DNA from 3 places in the Rahnella sp. 1L-D-7-B-C2 genome. Region 3 is predicted to be linked to each of the others. Evidence: predicted binding sites of a transcription regulator. Region 3 holds the regulator's gene; each other region holds the start of a gene.
The links. The regulator Fur, encoded in region 3, represses iron uptake genes when iron is present. The targets are predictions, from matches to a motif close to ATAATAATGAGAACNACTATCAA.
Positions count from the first base shown of each region.

Region 1: the regulator Fur is predicted to act here: its motif matches at 1,342-1,364, upstream of AC0Z7K_RS07900 (TonB-dependent receptor domain-containing protein).
Region 2: the regulator Fur is predicted to act here: its motif matches at 3,042-3,064, upstream of AC0Z7K_RS04130 (TonB-dependent siderophore receptor).

Region 1 covers NZ_JBXAVQ010000003.1:367,804-372,578, reverse strand. The annotation lists gene AC0Z7K_RS07910 (siderophore-interacting protein) at 1-479, opposite strand, end outside; gene AC0Z7K_RS07905 (TetR/AcrR family transcriptional regulator) at 548-1,159, opposite strand; gene AC0Z7K_RS07900 (TonB-dependent receptor domain-containing protein) at 1,523-3,940, shown strand; gene AC0Z7K_RS07895 (hypothetical protein) at 4,086-4,727, opposite strand.
Region 2 covers NZ_JBXAVQ010000002.1:127,015-131,789, reverse strand. The annotation lists gene AC0Z7K_RS04135 (hypothetical protein) at 1-363, opposite strand, end outside; gene AC0Z7K_RS04130 (TonB-dependent siderophore receptor) at 776-2,893, opposite strand; gene AC0Z7K_RS04125 (glycoside hydrolase family 3 protein) at 3,277-4,775, opposite strand, start outside.
Region 3 covers NZ_JBXAVQ010000001.1:661,069-665,843, reverse strand. The annotation lists gene AC0Z7K_RS02985 (beta-N-acetylhexosaminidase) at 1-2,063, shown strand, start outside; gene fur (ferric iron uptake transcriptional regulator) at 2,208-2,663, opposite strand; gene fldA (flavodoxin FldA) at 2,978-3,505, opposite strand; gene AC0Z7K_RS02970 (methyl-accepting chemotaxis protein) at 3,925-4,775, shown strand, end outside.

The DNA.
Region 1 (4,775 bases), on a different contig from region 3:
GGAAGGCCAGTTTCATCGCACAGATACAATTGCCACTGATAGTCGGTCGGGATGATAAGCGACCCGCGCGGACCGCCAATGATCAAGGTGTCACCAGGTTTTGCGCCAGCCGACCATTCACTCGCAACGCCGCCGTCGTGGAGATAAAAATCGAGCGTTAACTCATTTGCCTGTGCATCAAAATGCAACGGCGTGTATTCGCGGTTTAGCGGACGCGGGCCTTCGCCCCAGACGATGCCCTCTTCGGTGGCGACCGGTGCGGTGATCACATCACCCACATTGGCTGGGAAAAACAGTTTGATGTGATCATCAAAGCCACGGGAGTTGAAGCCCCTGAGGTCTTCACCGCCGAGGACGATGCGTTTAAAACAACCCGCCACGCTTTCGCTGCGTTTAACGGTGAGGGTGCGAAAAGCCAGTTCATTTTTTACACGAACCGGCAAGTTTGCAGCAGGGGAATCTTGACGAGGTTGTTCCATATTGTTTTCTCTTTCAGGGAATCTGTTGCCCTGAAAGATATATCTTAGCAATGTTTTCAGCAAGCGTCTTAGCGCACGCCACCGCGTAAAAACATATCGACGGCGTTGAGAACCAGCTGGCGGATCTCGGCGATCTCCAGCGGCTCGGGGTTTTGCTGATAAAGCCGCATATTGGTTTGTGCCGTGACCAGCGCCAGAAATTGTTGCGCGCGCAAAAGTGCGTCGGCCTTCGCCAGTTGCCCCTTTTCCATCGCTATCGCCATAAATCCGGCCAGCGCCTGAATGGCTTCTCCCGGCCCGGAATCGTGGAACAGCATGCCGATATCGGAATGCCCGGCTTCCGCGATCACCATGCGGTATACCGCCAGCGCTTCGCCGTCGTTGGTCAGCACCAGCAGCATTCTTTCGCCAAAACGCGTGAGTACGGTTTCTAAATCGAGATCCGGGAACGGCGCAGCGAGGCCGTTAACTGCTTCTGAAAGATGCCCGGTGGTGCAGGCTTTCACGACGGCAACCAGCAGCGCTTCTTTTGATGGGAAATAACTGTACAGCGTGGCTTTGGAACCGCCGAGGCGTCTGGCCAGCTCGTTCATGGACGCGCGCTCATAGCCCGTTTCTTTAAACAACGCGGCGGCAGCTTCGACAATCGCTTCCCGTCGGGCTTCGGTACGAACTTTCATCCTCACTCCTGTTCACTCTTCAAGCCTGACAGCAGATGCCTGCCGGGCGCTAAACTGTACTGTACAGTTCTTATAACCACTCTAACGGCGGGTTTAGTGGTTGTAAAGATGCGTGCCCTAACGCAAATCCGCCGACAAAGTGCAAAGATTTCGTTAAGAAAGGCATTTATCTTTAACATTAGTTGATAACAATTATCAGTATCATTATCATTCGCACCAAGCCGAAGTGGGTATCGCGTATCAATAAACCCATATTTTATAAGGACAAAGGCATTCTCAGGAAGAGATCCTAACTTGCGTCTTAGCATTTGCAGGGCAGTTTTGTTGAGCAGAACTTAAAAATTAGTGCAGGACTAAAAACACATGTTCAAATCCTTTTCACAGCAGGGTTTGGTGAAAAACGTCGTTTTAATGGGGACGATTCTCACCACCACCTTTAACGTTAACGCAGCGGATGCCGTTAAAGAAAGTACCGATCTGGCACAAAACCAAACAAAGCCTTCTGACGTGATCAAGAAGAAACCAGTACGCACCGCTCAGGATCTGGCGCAGAGCCACGAAGAAGTGATGACCGTGACTGAGACGCTACCGGATAAAAAACCGGGCTCAAAAACCACAATTTCCGCTGCCGATATGCAAAAAAAAGGCGGCAAAGATTTCGGGTCGATCATGCGTTATGAACCGCTGATCAGCGCAACGGGTTCCAGCGGCGGTTCCGGCAACGGTAAAAGCGGCTTCGACCGCGCAGGCTACACCGGCTATAACATCCGTGGTCTGGAAAGTAATCGCGTCAGCATTGACGTCGATGGTATTCCTCAGCCAAGCGCCACTGGCCGCGCTTATGCAAGCCGCGCGGGTCTGGGCACTTTCGGCATTGGCCGTGATTACATCGACCCGTATATGTACGGTCAGGTGGATATCGAGTCCGGCGCCACCTCCGCCGAGCGCGCCAACACCTCCATCGGCGGTGCCGTCTCCTTCCTGCCGAAATCCGCAGACGATTATCTGCGTCCGGGCAAAGAAACTTACTTCGGTTATCAGTCGGATTACAGCTCTTCAGATCGCTCCTGGCATAACGGTATCACCGCCGCCGCGGGCGATCAGGAGTTGCGTGGATTAGTGGCGATCAGCCGCCGCGACGGTCAGGAAACCAGCAATAACAGCGGCACGCATGATGCGTATCCGGCTAACTGGCACTCCACCGCTATCATGACCTCCGGGATCTGGCAGCCGAATGATGAGCACAAATTCACCGGCACGCTCGATTACTACGAGAAAGTGAATCACACCCATTACGATGCCTGGGACAGCGCTGGCAACAGCGTGCTCGGCACGGCGCAGCAGCAAAGCAACACCCGTCGCTGGGGCGCGAGCCTGAAAGACGAATGGACGCCGTTTAACGATTTCGCCGATGCGGTCGTTTCGAAAGTCTATTACCAGTACACGCAGGCGCACGACAACACCTACATGCCAAACGCCAGCAAGCAGATGATGAACGTGTATTCTAACTATGACACCGACACCTACGGCGCAGAAACCAGCTGGCTGAAAACGTTGGGACGTCACGAACTGAGCGCCGGGATCAACGGTCGCGTGTCTGACACCGAACGTCCGTTCCGCGAAACGCCTGCGCAGAGCATTTACACCACCACCATGCAACCGGAAGCTAACAGCCGGACTTACGTGTTAGGCGGCTTCCTGCAAGACACCATGAAGTTTGACCTCGACGGCCATAACTTCTCGGTGATCCCGGCGGTGCGCGTGGCGTATCAGAACACTAAGTCGAAAGACCTGTCCGATCTCTCCAACAACGTCGTTTCAGAAGACTCCGTCTCAACCCTGTACGGTAAAGCCAATTCGGATACACAGGTTCTGCCGTCTCTGGCCTTCACCTATGATCTGACGCCAAAATTGATGACGTACCTGCAGTACAAACGCGGCGCACAGTTCCCGGATGCCAGCCAGCTTTACGGCTCATGGAACCTCGGCTCTTCTTACGCCGGTGCAGCGCAGTACGCGCTGATCGGTAATACCGATCTGAAAACTGAAACCAGCAATAACGTCGAGTGGGGCGTGAAAGGTGAAGCGACGCAAGGCGTGAGCTTCAAAACGTCGGTGTTCTACAACACCTACAAAAACTTTATCGCCAATACCCGTTACACACGTGCTAAAAACGGCAACATGTTCACCAACGTGCCTTCCAACATTTATACGATCTATCAGGCTGAAAACCGTGATAAAGCGTATATCTACGGCGGCGAGCTGAGCACCAAAATCGATTACGGTACATGGTTTAGCGACGTGAACGGTTTGAGCACGACCTTCGCACTGGGTTATGCGCAGGGTAAATCCAAATCCAGCTATGCGGGCGACAAGTACGTCGATCTCGACAGCGTTCCGCCAATGAAACTGGTCGCGGGCGTAGCATGGGATGATCCATCCGGCGTTTACGGCACCGCCGTCACTGCGACCTTTGTCAAAGGCAAAAAAGCCGAAGCCACCAGTCGTCAGAGCTATACCAACAGCGGTACGCCAATCGCGGATTCCAATGTGGATTACATGAACGTGCCGGGCTACGGCATGGTCGACGCCACCGCCTATTGGCAGGTCGCGAAGAACGTGAAAATCAACGGCGGCGTATATAACATCACTGACCGTAAATACTGGGATTATCTGAGCAGTCGTACGCTGACCGACACCACCAATCAGGATGCTTACAACAAAGCGCTGGCGGTGATGCCAGGCCGTAACTTCCAGCTGGGCGTGAACGTCGATTTCTAACCGGTTATTAATCCGATAAAAGTCGTTAAGGGCGCAGGTGTGAATCTGGCGCCCTTTTTGTTTTCAACTCATGACGATGTTTTCGTGGGCAACCAGCAGTATAGGTTTTCCTAAAAAACTGAATATTCGTCATTTGAAATTGCTGTTATATACAATCCCCATAAGGCATAGCATTTTTAGCAATCATTTCCGTGCGCACAACATTCGCCGTGCGAGCACCTTGCATACGGTCGTGCATTTTGTACATTTTCTGCAACGCACAATCAACGGCATGAATCGCCGTAGGCGTAAAGCAATCCTCGTTCCAGCGGATAATCATTCCGCCCGCATTAGGATCAAAAATAAAGATTTCATCCCCGGTACCGTAGAAAGCTATCCCCTCATGATTCATTGGATAAAAGCTGTTTTTTAAGAATGCACAATTATCAGTACGTTTGTAGGTATCTCCCACCGATAAAACCAGCAATACTACACCGCACCCTTTCACAAATGGCTTTTCAGGAAAAATAGTGCAGGTATATCGGGAGTGCAGATTAAAAATTCTTTGACGGAAAGTCTGAAATCCCGGAGTAGTCGTATCTTCCAAAATATTACCGGACATACGAACCGCGCCCATATACTCTTTTATATATTTATACGCCTGAAGCGGTGTCAGTGGGAGTGACAAACCTTCTGCACATTCAGTGAGATGTACTGCCAACGCTATACTGAGCCCACAACAAAACCCACCCTGAGTTTGTAATTCATACTGACGACAACGAAAGCGATTAAGCGCCTGAATAGACATTTTTACATCCCTTTATCATAAACATCCCTTAAAGACTTAAACATGAGT
Region 2 (4,775 bases), on a different contig from region 3:
CCCTCTGTCTGCGACAAAAGGCAGCGCCTCCAGCTGGCGCTGACTTAAGGGATGACCCTGCCCTTGCTGGATACAGGCTGGTGTATCATGGTAAATAGGAATGCTACAAATTTTGAATCCGTCTTTACGGGTAAACCCCATATTCTCCATGCATTGATAATACAGAACTGACTCATTATCTGTTTTAGTAATATCGGGGCCAGGGAGTTGCACACCGCATTTACCCATCGCAACGCGCACGCCGTCGATGTCTGTATCAGGACGCTGCCACTGTGTGATATCCGGTGGTGGGGGACATCCTGTCAGCAGGAATACCGCCGTTGTCAGCAAAGGTAAAGTCATCAGAGTCGATTTTCGCAACATTAAAATCCCTTATTTATTATTGTGTCAGGCAGATGCCATACTGACCGTATTGATCCTTTGCGACAACATTGTTCAGGTTGGATTAATTCCCTCAAATTCTTCGAACACACTCCATTGATTCTTAATAATATCCTCCACGTTCAAAACACGCTCCTGCCTTCGGGCTCTCCTTTACCACTAAGAATAATATTATAGCTTCCAATATTTGGCGCTTCATTTTCACTTAGTCGCAGTGTCTGCATAACGCCGGTCAGCCTGGGATGGCGGCTTGGGGGAGGGGAGGTAAATCTGTATTAATTTTTGCGATGTTTACGTCTGTTAAATTTGCCGACGGTCTGAAAGCGTCTCCAGGCGATTTGCTCCAACTCCCCCTGTGCAGGGGGAGGGAAAAAACCATCAATCACTTCAGCTATCAGAAATCGTAACCCACGGTTGCAACCACGGTACGTTCCTGACCCCAGTAGCAATAGCTGGTGCCATAACAGGCTGCGACGTATTTCTTATCGAACAGGTTATTGGCGTTCAGCTGCACGTAGGCGCCTTTCAGCTGCGGGTTAAACTGCACCAGATTCATACGCAGCGAAGCATCCACCAGCGTAGCGGAAGGCATGTGCTGCGTGTTCTCATTATCCGCCCACTGTGTACCGATGTAACGCACACCTGCACCCAGATCCACACCCACTGGCGTCTTATACTGACCCCAGATAGATGCCATTTGCTTAGGCGTGACATATGGCGTGTTGCCATTATTTTGTGCCGCGTCACGAATACGCACTTTGTTATAGGTATAACCGGCCATCACGTTGAAGCGCTCGGTCACCTGTTTCTTGGCTTCCAGCTCCAGACCCTGCGAACGGATTTTACCTGCTGGCTCGTAATAGCTGCCGACTACTACGCGGTTGCCCACGTCGTCTTGCGTCAGGTCATACAGTGCCGCGGTGTACATGTCAGACGTGCCTACCGGCTGGTATTTGATCCCGGCTTCGTATTGCTCACTCTGCATCGGTTTCAGCAACGTGCCGTCTGCGCCCGGCAGGGCAGATGGCGTCATCGCCTGGCTGTAGCTGACGTAAGGAGAAATCCCGTTATCGAAGGCGTACAGCAGTGACGCGCGACTGTTGAAGTGGCTGTCTTTACGCTCGCTGTGGCTGTCGGTGCCGTAGATGCTTTCGTAGCTGCGGCTGTCGGTTTTCAGCGTGTCGTAACGGCCTGACAGGGTCAGGAACCATTTGTTCCAGCTCATTTCGTCCTGCAGATAGGTGCCCATCTGCTCGTAACGGTTTTTGCCGCGTGAGTGGCTGTAGTAATCCAGCGTGTCGATGCCGACACCAGTGTACGGGTTCAGCGTGCCGGCGGTTGCGCCATCAGATTTCAGGTCATTCACGAAGTGAGAATAGTCAAAGCCCAGCACCACTTTGTGTGCCAGTTCGCCGGTGGCGAAATCGGCTTCAAGCTGGTTATCAATCGCGAAGGTATCAAGAGAAGATTTTTCACCGGAATAGTAACGGTTCATCAGCGTACGATCCGCGTTCCAGCCTGCCTGATACACCTGATCCAGTTCGGTATTTGAATGGGTGTAGTTAGCGTTCTGGCGGAATGACCAGACGTCGTTAAACGCGTGCTGGAATTCGTAGCTGTAGATCTGCTCCCAGCGCTTGAACTGGTTGCGATCCGTTTCGCCGTCGAAGAAACCACGGCTCAGTTTCTGGCCATACAGGCTACCGTCAGCGGGCACGGCAGCGTGATAACCGCCGGACGGGTCTTTTTGCAGGTAGGCGCGTAATAACAGCGAGGTGTTTTCATCTGGCTGCCACATCAGCTGCGGGGAAATCGCATAACGCTCTTCGCGCTGGTGATCGTACTGGGTGTCGCTGCTGCGGGTCATACCGGTCAGGCGGAATGCCCACTGGTCGTTGATCGCATTGGTGTAATCGAATGCGCCGCCCTTGGTATTTTGCGTGCCGCCGGAAAGCTGGAAATGGCCCTCTTCGGCAAACTGCGGACGCTTGGTGGTTTCAACCACCACACCGCCGGGAATGCTCTGGCCATAAAGGGCAGAGGACGGGCCTTTCACCACATCAATACGTTCAAGGAACCACGGATCGACCTGAATGGAGTTATAGCTCGCACCATCGCTCAGGATACGCAGGCCATCAAGGAAGGTGTTGTTGACGTCGCCGCCGTGGAAGCCACGCAGGGAGATGGTGTCATAACGCGTTGCGCCACCGGCAAAGTTGGTGAAAACGCCCGGCGTATAGTTCAGCGCGGCGTTGACCGTTGTAGCGTTCTGATCGGTCATCTGCTGACGGGTCACGACGGAAACAGCCTGGCCGGTAGTGATTAACGGCTGGTCGGTTTTGGTCGCGCTTTTCGACGTTTTTGCACTGTAACCCTGCGTCGGAGCATCAGCGGTATCAGCCTGTGATGCCTTGATAACCACTGTATCTTCTGCGGCCAAAGAGGAAGCCGGAACGGCCACGGCCATGGCGCACAAAAGCACCGAGCGTTTGAGGGGAAAAGCCAACAACATAGTAATAATCCCTATAAATAACCCGATCAATAATCGGGTAATTAATTGATGCGTGTGTAAATAAACCCAGAAGCCAACCACGTTCCGCACGAAAGCCCGGCCAAAAAAAGGCTGGGTATTTACGAAAACGAGACGAATGTTAAACTTAATGATAATTGTTATCATTATTATTTTACAAATTCAAGTGAACTTTATTCAAAAAGTGTGAAGTGACTACATTTTATCCGCATGAAAATCATGGGTTTTGTGGTTTTTGTTTGAGCGAAACGGAGGGGATGTTCGGGGATGTGATCAGCGTAAAGGGGGATGAATGGCAGTGCAGATAATTGTCAGAAGATACGCCGCCACGACAAAAGCCGTGACGGCGCAGATTATTGAAGGAACTAGCGCGCCAGCCCAAACCCGATATCAAACAGCGGAGATTCGCTGTCGTGCGGCATATCTGATTGCTGTTTTAGCACCGCGTCCATAGAGGACGGCAGCTCGAACGGCAGTTTGCCGGTAAAGGCTTCGCCGCTGGTGAGGCGGGTAAACAGCACGGCATCGCTGACGCCAAAATTCCCCACGATGGCTTTGGCTTTATCCTTCACGTTGCTCAGAATTGCCGGGCGATCGAGATACACCGTCACAACTGTTGGCACATGTTTGCTTGCGTTTACGATGGCCTGATAATCTGCATTATCGCCGGTAAACTCCAGCGATCCTTCGTGATGACGTTTACCAAAGAACCACGCATGATGCAGTTTTTCATACGGGGTCTGCGCGCGGATAAGGGCCACGTCGGCTTTCTCCGGCGAATCAACCACGGTAAAACCGGCAGCTTCGGCGGCTTTCGGTGCGATACCGTATAGCCAGATTTTTTGGCCTTTTTTCAGCGGTAATACATCACCGGAATTTTGCAGCAGCACCAGCGAATGCCCCTGTGCGGCGTTGGCTTCTTTCTGCCAGTCAGCTCGTCCGACGGTTTGCACCGCTTTTTGCACATCGACGTAAGGATTTTCAAACAAACCGGTCTGGAATTTCTGCTCAAGAATGCGCATCACCGATTCGTTCAGGCGTACTTGCGTCAGCTGTTTTTCTTTCACCGCGCTGACCAGCAGCTGGGAGTCGGTGACGCCGCCAAACTGATCGACACCGGCCTTCACCGCTTTGACGAATCGCTGCTGCGGCGTCAGATCTTCGACTCCCCACGACATTCCGCCCGGTACCGGCTCCGTGCCTTCCGGCGCGCCGTTGATGCAGACGTCATCGCAGGTGCTGGTGATCAGCCAGTCGCTGAGGATCACGCCTTTGAAGCCATATTGTCCGCGCAAAATATCAGTCAGGAGCTGATGGCTGAAGCCTGCGCCCACCTGCTCCAGCGGTTTGCCTTCGATGGAGACATTTTTCAGAATTGAGTAGGTCGGCATGACGCTGGCAACGTTGGCTTCAAACGCGCCGGTAAACGGATAAATATGTTCTTTGAGATTGTTGCCGGGGAACACGGCGTTCTTGCCGTAAACATTGTGACTGTCGAAACCGTTTTCAGCCGCGCCGTAGCCGACCCAGTGTTTGACGACCGAAATGACGCTGCCCGGATTCAGGCCGTCTGCGCCGTTTTGCATCCCTTCGACGTAGCCGCGCACCATATTATGAACGCGGGTCGGGTCTTCGCCGAAAGTGCCGCTGATGCGTGCCCAGCGCGGTTCGGTGGCCAGATCCGCCTGCGGAGAAAGAGCTTCGCGGATGCCGACCGCCAGATATTCCTGACGGATGATATCGGCGTAGCGGCGGGTGACTTTCTCATTGCCAATCGCGGCCAGCCCCAGCGTTTCCGGCCATTGGGTGAACTTGCCGGAAGAGGTGCTGGCACCAATCAGATATTCGAACGAGTTACGCGGAT
Region 3 (4,775 bases):
TACTGCCTGCGGCGACCTTGCGCGGGCAAATTATTCCGACACCGCTGGAAGTGAAAATTCATGCGAAAGATGTGTCGCTGGCAGGCGGCGTGGCACTCGATCTGAGCGCGCTGGCCAAACCGGCGGCGATCGCGGTGACCGAACGCTTTGCGCTGCTGGGCATCACTGAAAATGCCAAAGGCTATCCGATCACTACGCGCATTGAGAAAGACAAATTCAGCGGAAAGCAGGCGACTGAAGGCGCGTATATTCTCAATATTGGTGAGAAGGGTGCACAGGTTACCGGTTTCGATCAGGCCGGCGTGTTCTACGGTTTACAGTCGATTCTTTCTTTAGTGCCTGCCGATGGCAGTAAAAAAATCGCCAGCCTGGACGCCAAAGATGCACCGCGTTTTGAATACCGCGCGATGTTCCTCGACGTTGGCCGCAACTTCCATTCTAAAGCCGCGGTTCTGCGATTACTCGACCAGATGTCCGCATACAAACTGAATACTTTCCACTTCCATCTTAGCGATGATGAGGGCTGGCGCATCGAGATCCCTGGCTTGCCGGAGCTCACGGATATCGGCAGTAAACGCTGTCACGACCTGACTGAAACCAAATGCCTGTTGCCGCAGTTGGGTTCTGGCCCGGATTCGGACAACAACGGCAGCGGGCATTTCTCCCGTGCCGATTACATCGAGATTGTGAAGTACGCCAATGCGCGTCAGATCAACGTGATCCCGGAAATCGACATGCCTGCGCACGCCCGTGCGGCGGTGATTTCAATGGAGGCGCGTTACCGAAAACTGCATGCGGCGGGTAAAGAGGAAGAAGCCAATGAGTTCCGCCTGCTGGATCCGACTGACACCTCAAATACTACCGGCGTCCAGTTCTATGATCGCCACGGGTATCTGAACCCTTGTATGGAATCGTCCAAACGCTTTGCAGATAAAGTGATTGGCGAAATCGCCCAAATGCACAAAGAGGCCGGACAGCCGCTCAGCACCTGGCATTTTGGCGGTGACGAGGCGAAAAACATCTTCCTCGGTCCGGGCTATCAGGATAAAAACGGTAAGATCGATCCGGCAAAAGGCGTGATTGATCTGAGCAAGCAGGATAAACCCTGGGCGCAGTCACAGGTCTGTCAGGCAATGATTTCTTCCGGCAAAGTCGCGGACGTTGAGCATCTGCCAAGTTACTTCGCAATGGAAGTCAGCAAGCTGGTGAATGCCCACGGTATCGAAAGAATGCAGGCATGGCAGGACGGCCTGAAAGATGCCAGAGATGCCAGTTCCTTCGCCACTAAACGTATCGGCGTAAACTTCTGGGATACGCTCTATTGGGGCGGTTTCGACTCAGTAAACGATTGGGCGAACAAAGGCTTCGAAGTGACAATTTCGAATCCGGATTACGTTTACTTCGACTTCCCGTACGAAGTGACTCCGCTGGAAAAGGGGTTCTATTGGGGTACACGTTACAGCGATGAAGCGAAAGTTTTCAGCTTCGCACCGGATAACCTGCCGCAGAATGCTGAAACCTCTGTCGATCGTGACGGTAACGCTTTCGAGGCGAAAAGTGACAAACCCTGGCCGGGCGCGTACGGGATTTCCGCACAACTGTGGAGCGAAGTGGTGCGTACCGATGACCGGATGGAATACATGATCTATCCGCGACTGTTGCCGCTGGCAGAACGTGCCTGGCACCGGGCAAACTGGGAAATGGATTATAAGGCAGGACGCGAATTCGCCGGTGGTAAAACTCATCACGTCGATACCAAAGCACTGCACACCGACTGGCTGCGCTTCGCCAACCTGATGGGGCAGCGAGAGTTACCGAAAATGGATGCGGCAGGCGTTGCTTATCGTCTGCCTGTGCCGGGCGCGCAGGTGAACGGCGGAAAACTTCAGGCGAATACGTCGCTGCCCGGGCTGGCGATAGAGTATTCCGTCGACGGTGGCAAGCAATGGCAGCGTTATGATGATGTTCAAAAACCGCAAATCACCGGTGACGTCTGGGTACGCTCCGCGTCTGCGGATGGTAAACGCTTCAGCCGTGCAGAGCCGGTGACAGATAAGCTTTAAGCGAAACCGCCTGAGGCTAAAAAACAAAACCCCGGTTTTCCGGGGTTTTTTACATCTGATGTTCATCGCGTAGGCCAAAAAAAACCGCTTTTCAGCGGTTAGTTAAGTCTTTACGTTGACGGCAACTTCGCCGAACCGGGCAGATTACTGCGCGGGTTTATCATTGTGCAAAGAATCATCTTCGCGGCAATCGCCTGCTTCACAGTGACCGTACAGGTACAGGCTGTGGTTGGTCAGTTTGATGCCATGTTTCTTAGCGATTTCACGCTGACGACCTTCGATATATTCGTCGCGGAATTCAATCACGCGGCCACAATCTAAGCAGATCAGGTGGTCGTGGTGATGTTGCTGGGTCAGTTCGAATACGGATTTGCCGCCTTCGAAGTTATGACGGGTCACGATACCGGCGTCATCAAACTGGTTCAAAACGCGGTAAACCGTCGCCAGACCAATCTCTTCACCCATATCAATCAGTTGTTTGTACAGATCTTCCGCACTCACGTGATGACCTTCCGGCGCTTGCAGCACTTCCAGGATTTTAAGGCGCGGAAGCGTGACTTTTAAGCCGGCTTTCTTCAGTGCGGTGTTGTTGTCAGTCATGCGGATTCAGTCCTGTTACTATGTGCTAATCAAGTTGAGGCATGGAGCCTGTGGCATCAGCGGCACAAAATTGTTCGTTTAGGATCCTTCGTTTAACGGAAGTGTGCCGATCCCCTAAACGATTGCCTGTTAATAAAGATCACTAAATGCCAGTCACACCAGATAATGCAACGACTTGATCGATAGAAAAAACAGATGAACTCAGTGTACCTTGATACTACGGAAAGTAACAATTTTGTTGTGGCTAAATTGTTAATTTCAGTAATAGTTTGGCCCTTCAATTGTAGAATAAATCCTCAGGGCCAACAGGGTTTTTAGCCAATAATTTCTGAAAGGCTCAATTCTTCTGTAATTTGCTTAACCCACGCATCAACGCGCTCATTGGTTAATTCAGGCTGACGGTCTTCGTCAATCGCCAGTCCGATGAAGTGTTTATCATCGGCCAGACCTTTTGAGGCTTCGAAGTGGTAGCCTTCGGTTGGCCAGTGACCCACAATCACCGCGCCGCGTGGCTCAATGATGTCGCGCACGGTGCCCAGTGCGTCACAGAAATATTCTGCATAGTCTTCCTGATCGCCACAGCCAAACAGCGCAACCAGCTTACCTTCGAAGTCGATCTCTTCCAGGCTAGGGAAGAAGTCATCCCAGTCACACTGGGCTTCACCGTAATACCAGGTTGGAATACCGATCAGCAAAATATCGAATTTTTCCAGATCCTCTTTGCTGCTCTTCGCAATGTCATGCACCTCAGCAACATCTTTACCCAGTTGTTTCTGGATCATTTTTGCGATGTTTTCGGTGTTACCTGTATCGGATCCAAAGAAGATTCCTACTACGGCCATAAGATGTCTAACCTCTTGTTCTCAATGATAAGCCCTACATTGCAGGCAATAATAACGCTGATAATAGCAAACTCGCGTGGCGGAGAATATGCTTCTGCGCGCCTTCTTAACTGACGAATAAGTTTATCGGCCAAACTTTTTAAGTGTTATCGCCTTCGTGTCTTTTGAATGTCTGTGTTTAACCTCAAAGGTATTGAGGTTAAAAGCAAAGTGAAGAAATAGTCCGACGCACTCCTTAAGTTTAAGCACGCTCAGCCGATAGATGATGCGAGAGCAATCTCAACATAATAAAGAAATCGATGCCCGGAGAGGTGTTCAAACATGTCCAGAGGCACCCGCCCGCTGGTTACATGTCTTGATTCTCCGCATCCCCCTCAATCCTCAGACCAGAAACAGTCATGTTTCGAGAGAGGCATATCGTGCAGTTTTTGAAAAACATTACCATCAGGACCGCTTTATTAGCCATTCTTGGCGTTTTTTGCGTCATGTGGGCCGGTGTATCGCTTTACACCGTCAGCTCGCTTAACACACTGACCCAAAACACCAGGAACAGTTCCGAACTCGTCAACAACATGGCGCTGATCAGCAAAGGAAATGATCAGTATTTTCGTACCGTCACCCGTTTGAGCCGTGCCGTCTCGCAGCTTCAGGCCGATCCGACCAAAGGGCCGGAAATTTTTGATAGCGCAAAACAGTCTCTCGATGGCCTGACTCAGGCTTTGGCGGGATTTAAAGCTGCGCCACATCCGGGCCTGGAAGAATCTGCGGTTCAGGAGTTGCTTGCCAGCTGGGAAAGTCTTGTCGCCCAGGGCGTCAACCCGTTGTTTGAGGCTGCCAGCAACAAAAATATCGATGTCTACAATCAGTTAGCGAACACCACCGTTCCGCCGCTGAGCCGTGATTTTGGCGCGGCAATGCAAAAAGTCAGCGGCCAGATTGCCGTGGACTTCAGCGCGGCGCAAACGGAATCTAACCATCTGACCTACGTCAGCAAAGTGATTCAGATTACAGCGTTCATCATTGGTCTGATTATTCTGCTGCTGACTGACCGCTATCTTGTTATGGCGCTGGTGAAACCGCTGGATAAGATCCGCGATCAGTTTGCACTGATTGCCAGCGGTGATCTGACAAATCAAATGGAAGAGTTTGGTAAAAACTGTGCCGGTAAGCTGATCCCGTTACTCAACATCATGCAAGCCAGCCTGGTGAACACGGTTCAAACCATCCGCAACTGTACCAACAACATTTATCAGGGAGCGTCCGAAATTTC